Linked DNA regions of Zobellia nedashkovskayae. The protein of the gene in region 3 interacts with the protein of the main gene of each other region in a pairwise test. Links are inferred from orthologs where the notes say so. Each region holds a gene or a part of one and is shown on either strand. Other genes may lie near its edges.

Region 1 (3,088 bases), 1.9 Mb from region 3 along the record:
GGTGATTTAGTTGTGGTTGCAGATGCTGATTCTTGGTTTACGTATTATTTCTGGTTGGATGACGCTAAAGCACCGGACTATGCTCGCATGGTTGATATTCATAAGAAACCAGGTTATGACCCTGTAGAAATGTTGACGAATCCTAAGGATAAGTTAGTAATGGCGAAGGTTGTTGCTATGTTGCTTAAGAAGAAAATGGGGTTCAGGACGGTAATGAATATAATTCCGTTGGATGCAACCTTAGTAAAAGGTTCGCACGGGAGAATACCGGAAGACAAAGCAGATTTTCCTATCTTGATTACAGATCAAATTAACAGTGTCTTTAATGATGATATTAAAGCGACTGATGTATATAGTATCTTGAAGAAACACGTAACCGAAGAAGAATGAAGTCTTTCTTTAAAATAGTAGGTTCTGTATTTGCAGTTCTTTTTACTTGGGCGGCATATCTACAATATAACGACCCAGATGCTACTATTTGGTTTATTATTTATGGCTTAGCTGCTTTTATATCGGTTCTTTTTGTGGTAAACCGTTTACCGTTTTTGATAACAATTTTTTCCTTTCTATTGGCAGCGGCAGGTGCTTATAGTCAATGGCCTGCACAATTTCAAGGTTTTACTATTGGAGAAGGAGATATAGAGAATATTGAACGCGGTAGAGAAGCTTGTGGTTTGCTAATTATAGCAGTGGTAATGCTGTTGTACGCTCTACGAATTCGTTTTGTAAAAAGGGGATTAAAGATCTAAATCAAAAGTTTTTCTAAGCAAATCTATAGCAGGATTCTTCTCCCTAAGTTTTTCATATTTTTCCTCAGGTGTAAACGCGAATTTTTTAGCTATTTTTTCGTTAACCGTAATCTTAAGTTCAATGAAATAATTGTTGAGATTTTTTCTTAAGTGTTCCATAAGGCCATATTGCTCTCGCTCAATTTCCTTTTTCATTGTTTCGTTAGGCAATTCGATCCAAATGGTTTTGTCTTGAACTAACTTGGGTATATCTACGCTAAGGTTGGATGCTAGTATTTTCTTACCATCTATATCGATTTTATGAACAAAATCGGCCCAATGTTTTTGCATAGCCTCTTCGGTAAAGGCATCTTTAGGAAGTTTACTTTCGTCAATAGTATCATCTTTACGGCTTAGCTCATGCTCTTTCTTTGCTTTTAGACTAGAAATAGAGAGTCCAGAAACCCTTTTTCCACCACCAATGTTAATTTTATTTACCGGAGCGGGTTCGGATTTAGGTGTTTGAGTAGTCTCTTTTGCCTTAGGTTCGGCAACTGCTAAAGAGTTTGATGATTGTTTTGTCTCCTCTGCCTGATAATTTGTGGCTTCCTGTTTTTTAACTTCAACAGGTGCTGGAGTAGCTGATTTTGTATGACCTGGAGAAGTTGTGGTTTCCTCGGAAGTTTTTTTAACAGAGCCATTTCCTCTAAAAAAGGATGCAGGTGCAATAAAATCAATAGTAGAACCGTCTAGGACGTCAGATTCAGAGTTTTTTTTTTCGGCCTCAAATCCAATTGAAGCTAATTTCATTAAAGTAAGTTCTACCAGCAATCGTTGATTTTTACTGGTCTTGTACTTTAAATCGCAGTCATTGGCTATGTTCAAAGCTTGCATAAGAAGCTGCATGGAGGTCTTTTTAGATTGCTCTAAATAGTTCTGTTTAGCTACATCACCTACTTCCAACAAATTAATGGTGTCTTGATGTTGACAAACCATTAGGTCTCTGAAATGGGAAGCTAAGCCACTTATAAAATGATGTCCGTCAAAACCTAATGACAAGGTTTTGTTGAACAAAAGTAGTAACTGTGGAATGTTGTGCTCTAAAATAAAATCTGTTGCTGAGAAATAAGTATCGTAATCTAGAACGTTTAGGTTTTCGGTTACGGCTTTTCTTGTAAGTTCTTTTCCTGAAAAACTAACAACCCTATCAAAAATAGAAAGGGCGTCTCTCATGGCGCCGTCGGCTTTTTGAGCTATGATATGCAAAGCATCATCATCTGCAACTATACCTTGGTTTTCGGCTATGTACTTCAAATATAGGGCAGCATCCTTAACTGTAATTCGTTTGAAATCAAATATTTGACAACGAGAAAGTATCGTTGGGATTATTTTATGTTTTTCAGTGGTGGCCAGGATGAAAATAGCATGCTTTGGGGGTTCTTCAAGTGTTTTTAGAAAAGCATTGAAGGCAGATTGTGAGAGCATGTGCACCTCATCTATAATATATACTTTGTATTTGCCAACTTGGGGAGGTATGCGTACCTGGTCAATAAGACTACGAATATCATCTACAGAGTTATTAGAGGCAGCATCAAGCTCAAAAATATTGAATGCAAAATCTTCATCTTCACTTTCTGTTCCGTCGGAATTTATTTGTTTGGCAAGAATACGCGCGCAGGTAGTCTTACCAACACCCCTGGGGCCACAAAATAAAAGGGCCTGTGCCAAATGATTATGTTCAATGGCGTTGGTTAGGGTATTAGTAATGGCCTGTTGCCCCACAACATCCTTAAATGTCTGAGGTCTATATTTACGTGCCGATACAATAAAAGGTTCCAAAAAAAACTAGGGTTTAGTATTTACGTCAACTCAATTATACAAATATAAATATAGGAATGATAAGAGCCTTTTTTTTCGAAGGGATAAAGTCTTTATTTATCAACAATTGTACTAATTTAGCACGTTAAGCAGGTCTCCTTATCGCTGCCGTGAAAACGGGAGAGGAAAGTCCGGACACCATAGTGCAGCATAGCGGGTAACGCCCGTCGTCCGTTTATCGGAAAGGACAAGTGCAGCAGAAAGTATGTACAGGTAATGCTGTAGTGAAACCAGGTAAACTCTATGCGGTGAAACGTCATGTAAATCGGTGCTTGAGGGCTGTACGCTCGAGCCGAAGGGTAGGCGGTTTGATACTAATAGTAATGTTAGTACTAGATAAATGATAGGGGAGTCCTCAGGGACTTAACAGAATCCGGCTTATGGGCCTGCTTTTTTTATTCTGATTATGGGTTTTAGTCTTCGCTAGGATTTGCGAATAAGCTAAAAATACTACCTCCATATTTTCGCTTTTCAACAAAATT
Region 2 (2,958 bases), 400 kb from region 3 along the record:
ATTTTCAGGGTCTGAATATGCAGTTGCTAAAACCACCATATTTTCTGCGGGACCACGAAGGCTATTATAAAGTTCATCTTTGGTATGCAACCACACTTCTGGCATTCCCTTGGTAATTGGGTGATCTTCTCTAATTTGAATTTGATATTCGCTTTGTGGACCATGAGCACCTGCGCTTCCAGCAGAATCATCCCTGATTAACTCACCGGCATCATTATAATATACATATGGGCCATCTTTTTCGGTACGGTCTCCCCAACCACCCAAACCAATCATTTGGTTATAAGCTCCCCATTCAGGGAACGAATTATCGGCTGCATGAAAAACAACTAACCCACCTCCCGTTTTGATATACTTTTCAAATTTCTTCTGCGTTTCTTCCGGCCATGGTGCAGCATTCCATCCAAAATTACAAATCACCAAATCGTATTTTGAAAAATCCGGACTATACTTTGGATCTGCCTGTGGTTCTTCCTTAGCTTCGGTTTTTGGAAGATTGGCTATTGGAAATTCAGAAATGAACTTATCACCTTTCCACGTAAATGCAGAACGCGCCACCTCAACGGTAAACAAACCCGTGTTCTCCATATCTGTTTTCAACATATACGTAATCTTCGGCCACTCATCATGATTATTTTGACCATCAACAATAAGTGTTTTTATTTTTTTAGATGGAGAGGTTTGAGAGAAAAGAGCATTTGTGACAAAAGTCATCGTAAGCAATAAAATTAAAGTTCGGAAATTACGCATATCAAATATTTTGGATGTATAAATATAAGGGATTGTAGTTAAGATTCTACAAAAAGAAAAAGTATACACTCTATAAAGTTGTAAATTGAAACCTTAACCGAATAGCAACAAATGGCATCTTCTAACATAAAATTTGCTTCCAAACTTCCAAATGCAAAAACTACAATTTTTACAACGGTAGGCAATTTAGCTCGCAAGCACAATGCTGTAGATCTATCTCAGGGCTTTCCTAATTTTAAGGTAGACCAAAAACTCAAAAGCCTTGTTACGCATGCCATGAAAAACGGACATAACCAATATGCTGCCATGCAGGGTTATTATGGCTTACGGGAAATAATTTCACAAAAAATTGAAAAACTCCATAATAGAGCTTATAATCCTGAAACTGAAATTACAGTTACCGTAGGTGCAACACAGGCTATTTTTACAGCCATTACCGCATTCGTGAACAAAGGTGACGAAGTTATTGTACTGAAACCTGCCTATGACTGCTACGAACCGGCCATTGCGCTCAACGGAGGAATTCCTATATATGTACAGTTAGATGCCGATGGTTACCAAGTGGATTGGGAAATTTTCAAAAGCAAAATTTCGGAGAAGACCCGAATGGTTATCATAAACACACCTCATAACCCAAGCGGCCGTGTTTTTTCCAAAGAAGATATGCTTCAGTTACAAGAAATTCTAAAACCCACGAATTGTATCGTTCTAAGTGATGAAGTATACGAACATATTATTTTTGAAGGAAACGAGCACCAAAGTGCATCGCGATTTGAAGATCTAGCACAACGTAGTTTTGTGTGTGCTTCTTTTGGAAAAACCTTTCATGTTACCGGATGGAAAATAGGCTATTGCGTAGCACCCGCAGAGTTAATGAATGAGTTTAGAAAAACACACCAGTTTGCGGTATTCTGTGTAGACCATCCTGTACAACGAGCCATGGCAGCCTATCTTAAGAATGAGGAAAACTATTTAAGCTTACCTTCATTCTATCAAGAAAAAAGAGATTTGTTCTTGGAGGGGTTAAAAGATTCTAGATTTAAATTTAAACCTTCAGAAGGAACCTATTTTCAGCTTTTGGACTATACTGAAATCACAAAAGAAAATGATGAAGATTTTGCAAAACGCTTGATTGTTGATTACAAGTTGGCAAGTATACCTATATCTTCCTTTAATGAGCACAATAGGCAAGATGGTGTTTTACGGTTTTGTTTTGCAAAGAAAAATGAAACTTTAGAACAAGCTTTAAAAATCCTAAAATCACTTTAATTCTTTACTAAAAAAACTTAAAAATAAAGGCACAAAAAAAGCGGCCTTTGGGTGAGCCACTTTCTTTTAATTTCTTTTTCAAAGAATTTTAAAGCATAAATAACTTTCTAGCCAGCATTACTATTCCGCTGAAAAAATCATTTTTGTACACTTGAATCTCTTCTGATGATTGGTTAATTTGGGCTTCCATAGGTTTTAGTTTTGGACAAAATCGAATTTGGGACGCGACTTTCAATTAATAATACTATAAAAATAGTACCTAACCGTCAACTAAAAAAAATCTTGTTGTGAAGCAGCATTAATCTGTTGTGAAGAATCAAATTGGTGATTTTCTCACAAAAATTACGCTAAAAAAATAGGTGGATTTTACTTACAAATTCATTTCGGGTACATCACCATCAACAATCAAAGTGCCCTCCGTAGCTTCCTTAATTTCATCTACAGAAACTCCCGGAGCACGTTCAAGAAGCTTAAAGCCTTTTGGAGTTACTTCTATTACTGCTAGATTAGTAACTATTTTGGTTACACAACCTACTCCAGTAAGTGGTAAACTACACTTTTTTAAAAGCTTGGATTCACCAGCGCGATTGGTATGCATCATGGCCACAATTATATTTTCGGCAGAAGCAACTAAATCCATTGCACCGCCCATTCCTTTAACCATTTTGCCCGGAATTTTCCAATTAGCGATATCGCCGGTCTCAGAAACTTCCATAGCTCCCAAAATAGTGAGGTCTACGTGTTTCCCACGGATCATTCCAAAACTCGTAGCCGAATCAAAGAAAGAAGCTCCATTAAGTGTTGTTATAGTTTGCTTTCCCGCATTTATAATATCAGCATCTTCTTCTCCTTCATACGGAAATGGACCCATGCCCAAAACTCCGTTTTCGCTCTGAAATTCTACATTTATATCATCTCTTACAAAGTTGGCAACCAAGG
Region 3 (5,173 bases):
TTATAAATACCCAATTTTTCTAAGAATTTACCATCTCTTTTAGCTCTTGCATCTGCAGCAACTATCCAATAAAATGGTTTTCCTTTTTTACCGTGTCTTTGTAATCTAATTTTAACTGGCATATCACATTAATTTGTAGGGTGCCCGACCCTTGTTATTAATTCTTTTTAAAATCTTCCCTTTAAAAGGGGTGCAAATATAGAATTTCTTTTTGAGGTAATCCTACTTGTTTTAAATAAAATATGACCCGCTTCCATTTTTTTTCAAAGATAAGCGCAATTGAACATAACCTACACGCAATGAACTGTTTGTTCACAAATAATCTACCTCTATATCATTCGTTAATAACTCTTAACAACTCATTGACTTTATAAGTGTTCTTTTTGTTTAATTTTATAGTCTCTTTTCGAGCTCAAACACAAACCTCTATGTACCTTATTTTTGATACGGAAACCACCGGTCTTCCAAAAAACTGGAACGCCCCTTATACCGACACTGATAACTGGCCACGCTGTATACAGATAGCTTGGCAGTTGCATGACGATATGGGCCGATGTATTGAACATGAAGATTACCTAGTGCGTCCGGACGGCTTTAACATCCCTTATGATGCCGAGCAAATTCATGGCATTTCTACGGAATTAGCTGAACAGAAAGGCATTTCACTATCTGAGGTTTTAGAGAAATTTAACATAGCCATGTCAAAAACAAAATTTGTCGTTGGGCAAAATGTTGGTTTTGACTTAAACATTATGGGTGCGGAATTTCACCGTATGGGTGTAGAGAATCCGTTGCAAGAACTTCCTGTTTTAGATACTTGTACTGAGCAAACGGCAAAATTATGTCAAATACCTGGCGGACGTGGTGGCAAATTCAAGCTTCCTACACTAACGGAATTGCATCAATTTTTATTTGGCAAGCCTTTTGGCGAAGCTCACAATGCCACTGCCGATGTTGAAGCAACTACACGTTGCTTTCTAGAGCTCATCCGCAAGCAGCAATATACCGCTGAGCAATTAGATGTTAAACCCGATTATTTCAAGAATTTCTCGGAAGCTAATCCGCAAGAGATTCAGCTCATCGGTCTTAAACATATCAACCTAAAAAAAGCATCGAAAAAAATAGCCGATGCGCTTTGGGATAAAGATACGGGTGGAATTTCCCAAGAAGAAATTAAAGAAAACTTAGCTACACTAGAGTCCGCTAGTTTTTCTCATTTACACAATCATACTCAGTTTTCTATACTTCAGTCCACGATAAGCGTACCTAATTTAGTAGCTGCTGCCGCTAAGGCAAAAATGCCTGCCGTGGCCATGACAGATCACGCGAATATGATGGGAGCCTTCCATTTTGTAAATGGTGTTCTTAATCATAACAAAGGCGTGGTTTCTCGTAACAAAGAAAACTTAAAGCGTTATGAGGCTACCCAAAACGGAACTCTTGAAGAAGGGCAAGAGCCTTTAGATGTATTACCGGAACCGGAATTGGAAATTACCCCTATTATTGGTTGCGAGTTTCAAGTTTGTGAAGACCACACCAATAAATCGCAAAAAGATAACGGGTATCAAATTGTTATGCTTGCAAAAAGCAAAAAAGGATACCTGAATCTGGCGAAAATGTCTTCTATTGCCTTCGTAAGTGGAAAATACTACGTACCGCGGATTGATAAAAAAGTCATAGAGCAGTACAAAGAGGATGTCATGGTCCTTACTGGAAACCTATATGGTGAGGTACCAAGCAAAGTATTAAATATTGGTGAGCATCAAGCAGAAGAGGCTTTAATCTGGTGGAAAGAAACCTTTGGTGACGATTTATACATAGAAATCATGCGCCACGGTCAAGAAGATGAAGACCGGGTAAACCAAGTATTGATTCAATTTGCCAAAAAACATAATGTAAAACTAGTAGCCACCAACAACAATTACTACGCAGAAAAAGAAAATGCACATGCGCATGATATTCTTTTGTGTGTTAAAGATGGTGAAAAACAAGCTACACCAATTGGTCGTGGTCGCGGGTATAGATACGGATTGCCTAACCAAGAATACTACTTCAAGTCTTCGGACCAGATGAAGGAGCTATTCAAGGACATTCCAGAAGCAATCATCAATATTCAAGAAATTGTAGACAAAGTTGAAACGTTTACACTAGCCCGAGATGTATTATTACCTGCTTTTGATATTCCAGAGGAATTTCAATTTGAAGAAGATAAACTAGACAATGGCAAGCGTGGTGAAAACAAATTTTTACGCCACATTACCTACGAAGGTGCCAAAAAAAGATATGGTGAAATAACACCCGAAATTGATGAGCGATTAGACTTTGAGCTTAAAGTAATTGAAAAAACCGGTTACCCTGGTTATTTCTTGATTGTGGAAGATTTCATTAGGGCCGCAAGAGCAATGGATGTTTCCGTAGGTCCTGGGCGTGGATCTGCAGCAGGTTCTGCTGTTGCTTACTGTTTATGGATTACCAATTTAGACCCAATTAAGTACGATCTGCTTTTTGAGCGTTTCTTGAATCCGGATCGTGTGTCTATGCCCGATATTGATATTGACTTTGATGACGAAGGGCGTGGTCGTGTTATGGACTATGTAATCGACAAATATGGTTCAAATCAAGTAGCACAGATTATCACTTATGGTACCATGGCTGCTAAATCTGCCATTAGAGATACGGCTCGTGCGTTAGATTTGCCTTTGCAAGATTCAGATCGCATGGCGAAGCTAATACCCGATATGTCTAAGCTGAAAAAGATAATTGGGGTCGATGAAAAAATCTTAAGAGCGAAATTTAGGGCAGAAGATTTAGTGAAGATTAATGAACTTTTGGCAATTTCTGAGGGCGATGGTCCTGAAGCAGAAACATTGAATCAAGCTTATATTCTTGAAGGGTCTGTTCGTAATACAGGAATACACGCTTGTGGAGTTATTATTACACCTGATGATATTACGAAGTTCGTTCCGGTAGCTTTGGCCAAAGATTCTGAAATGTATTGTACCCAATTTGATAACTCGGTCGTAGAAGATGCCGGTTTATTAAAAATGGATTTCTTGGGATTAAAGACGCTAACCTTAATTAAGGATACCGTTAAAATCGTAAAAGCCAAACACGGAGTTGAGTTAGACCCAGAGAATTTTCCGTTAGATGATATAAAAACATACGAGCTCTTTCAAAGAGGAGAAACTGTTGGCGTGTTCCAATATGAATCTCCTGGAATGCAGAAACACATGAGGGCGTTAAAACCTACCGTTTTTGCAGATTTAATCGCCATGAACGCCTTGTATCGTCCTGGTCCGATGGAATACATACCAAGTTTCATTGCTCGTAAACATGGTACTGAAGAAATTGTTTATGACCTTGAAGCCTGTGAAGAATATTTAGCAGAAACCTATGGTATTACCGTATACCAAGAGCAAGTGATGCTACTATCGCAAAAATTGGCCGACTTTACAAAAGGTGAAGCCGATGTCTTGCGTAAGGCGATGGGTAAAAAACAAAAGCACGTACTAGATAAAATGAAGCCAAAGTTCATTGAACAAGCTTCTGCCAAAGGACATGCCGTTGATAAATTAGAGAAAATTTGGAAGGATTGGGAAGCATTTGCGGCCTATGCCTTTAACAAATCCCACTCCACCTGCTACGCTTGGATCGCATACCAAACCGCATATTGCAAGGCCCACTACCCTGCCGAATATATGGCTGCGGTATTGAGCAATAATATGAACGACATTAAGCAGGTAACATTCTTCATGGAGGAATGCAAACGTATGGGGCTTGATGTTCTAGGACCAGATGTAAATGAATCCTACTACAAATTTGCGGTAAACGATGCCGGTGCTGTTCGTTTTGGAATGGGTGCCGTTAAAGGAGTTGGTCGTGGCGCAGTAGAAACCATAGTTGAACGTAGAAAAGATGAAGACGGTCCGTTTAAGTCTGTTTTTGATTTCGCAAAGCGAATAGATTTACGTGCCGCCAATAAAAAAGCATTCGAAAGTTTAGCTGTTGCCGGCGGGTTCGATTCTTTTGGAGATACCCATAGAGCCCAATATTTTCATGATGAGGGCGATGGAGTCACATTTTTAGAAAAAACAATAAAGTATGGCGCCAAATTTCAAGAAAGCGAAAACTCTAGTCAAGTGAGCCTTTTTGGCGAGGCTAGTGATGTACAAATACCAGAACCCGTTGTGCCACCTTGCGAGGAATGGGGTACTATGGAAAAACTACGTCGTGAAAAAGAAGTGGTAGGTATTTATATTTCTGGCCATCCTTTGGACGATTTTAAAACAGAAGTAAATGCCTTCTGTAATGCTTCACTTTCCGATTTAAACAATCTTGAAACCGTTGTTAATCGTGAATTAGCCTTTGCCGGAGTTATTACGGATGTACAGCATCGTGTGTCCAAAAACGGAAAGGGCTGGGCACTTTTCACTGTAGAAGATTATACAGAATCATTTGAATTCAGGATTTTTGGTGAAGAATACCTAAGGTTCCGCCACTTCCTTATGATTAATTCATTTGCCTACATTAAAGTTTTTGTCAAAGATGGATGGACGAACAGGGATACCGGCAAAAAAGGAGACCCTCGTATTCAGTTTAATAGTTTTATGTTACTTCAAGAGGTAATGGAAACCTATGCCAAAAAACTTACAATCAAACTAAATATTGATGATTTAAAGGAAGAAAATATTCACCAATTAAAAGAAACCATTGTTTCTCACCAAGGCAACCACCCTCTTAACTTCATAGTATATGAAATGGAAGAAGAGATAAAAGTAAGCCTAACGAGTAGAAAACAAAAGGTTCAGATAAGCAGCGAGCTATTAGCAACCCTAAAAGAAAACGAGGTACACTATAAACTGAACTAGGCTAACCTCTTATATGTCCAATACCAATTTTAACCCTATAAATTACATTGATAGCACAATAGCTAAAAGCAATGTATCGTTAGTAAGGAAACAGGCATATATTTGACTAACTTTGTACAATATTTAAAAACAGAAAATCATGGCATTAGAAATAACAGACGCTACTTTTGACGAAGTAGTATTAAAAAGTGACAAACCAGTAGTAGTTGATTTTTGGGCAGCATGGTGTGGACCATGTAGAATGGTAGGCCCTATCATTGAAGAGGTTAGTTCAGAATACGAAGGCAAAGCCGTTGTAGGTAAAG

What was found.
Region 1: the proteins of dnaE (region 3) and IWB64_RS11810 interact in binary tests that used the Escherichia coli proteins (3 or more experiments, as listed by UniProt). The link is inferred for Zobellia nedashkovskayae from one-to-one orthologs.
Region 2: the proteins of dnaE (region 3) and IWB64_RS05585 interact in binary tests that used the Escherichia coli proteins (3 or more experiments, as listed by UniProt). The link is inferred for Zobellia nedashkovskayae from one-to-one orthologs.

What each region holds. Positions count from the first base shown.
Region 1 is NZ_JADDXR010000002.1:2,820,490-2,823,577, forward strand. The notes cover bases 153-3,084. They hold IWB64_RS11810 (DNA polymerase III subunit gamma/tau), read right to left. Parts: upstream 2,568-3,084; coding sequence 738-2,567; downstream 153-737. Other genes in these bases: IWB64_RS11800 (alkaline phosphatase family protein), read left to right, coding at 153-390; IWB64_RS11805 (transmembrane 220 family protein), read left to right, coding at 387-749; IWB64_RS11820 (RsmD family RNA methyltransferase), read right to left, coding at 3,020-3,084. In the rest of the region: more of IWB64_RS11800, read left to right, coding at 1-152; more of IWB64_RS11820, read right to left, coding at 3,085-3,088. UniProt on the Escherichia coli protein: Part of the beta sliding clamp loading complex, which hydrolyzes ATP to load the beta clamp onto primed DNA to form the DNA replication pre-initiation complex.
Region 2 is NZ_JADDXR010000002.1:1,298,876-1,301,833, forward strand. What follows is about bases 139-2,940. They hold IWB64_RS05585 (methionine aminotransferase), read left to right. Parts: upstream 139-861; coding sequence 862-2,019; downstream 2,020-2,940. Other genes in these bases: IWB64_RS05580 (ThuA domain-containing protein), read right to left, coding at 139-750; IWB64_RS05590 (CoA transferase subunit B), read right to left, coding at 2,390-2,940. In the rest of the region: more of IWB64_RS05580, read right to left, coding at 1-138; more of IWB64_RS05590, read right to left, coding at 2,941-2,958. UniProt on the Escherichia coli protein: Shows aminotransferase activity with methionine and histidine as substrates, and to a lesser extent also with phenylalanine.
Region 3 is NZ_JADDXR010000002.1:900,987-906,159, forward strand. The notes cover bases 52-5,068. They hold dnaE (DNA polymerase III subunit alpha), read left to right. Parts: upstream 52-428; coding sequence 429-4,868; downstream 4,869-5,068. Other genes in these bases: IWB64_RS03825 (30S ribosomal protein S16), read right to left, coding at 52-122; trxA (thioredoxin), read left to right, coding at 5,008-5,068. Also shown: more of IWB64_RS03825, read right to left, coding at 1-51; more of trxA, read left to right, coding at 5,069-5,173. UniProt on the Escherichia coli protein: DNA polymerase III is a complex, multichain enzyme responsible for most of the replicative synthesis in bacteria. This DNA polymerase also exhibits 3' to 5' exonuclease activity. The alpha chain is the DNA polymerase catalytic subunit.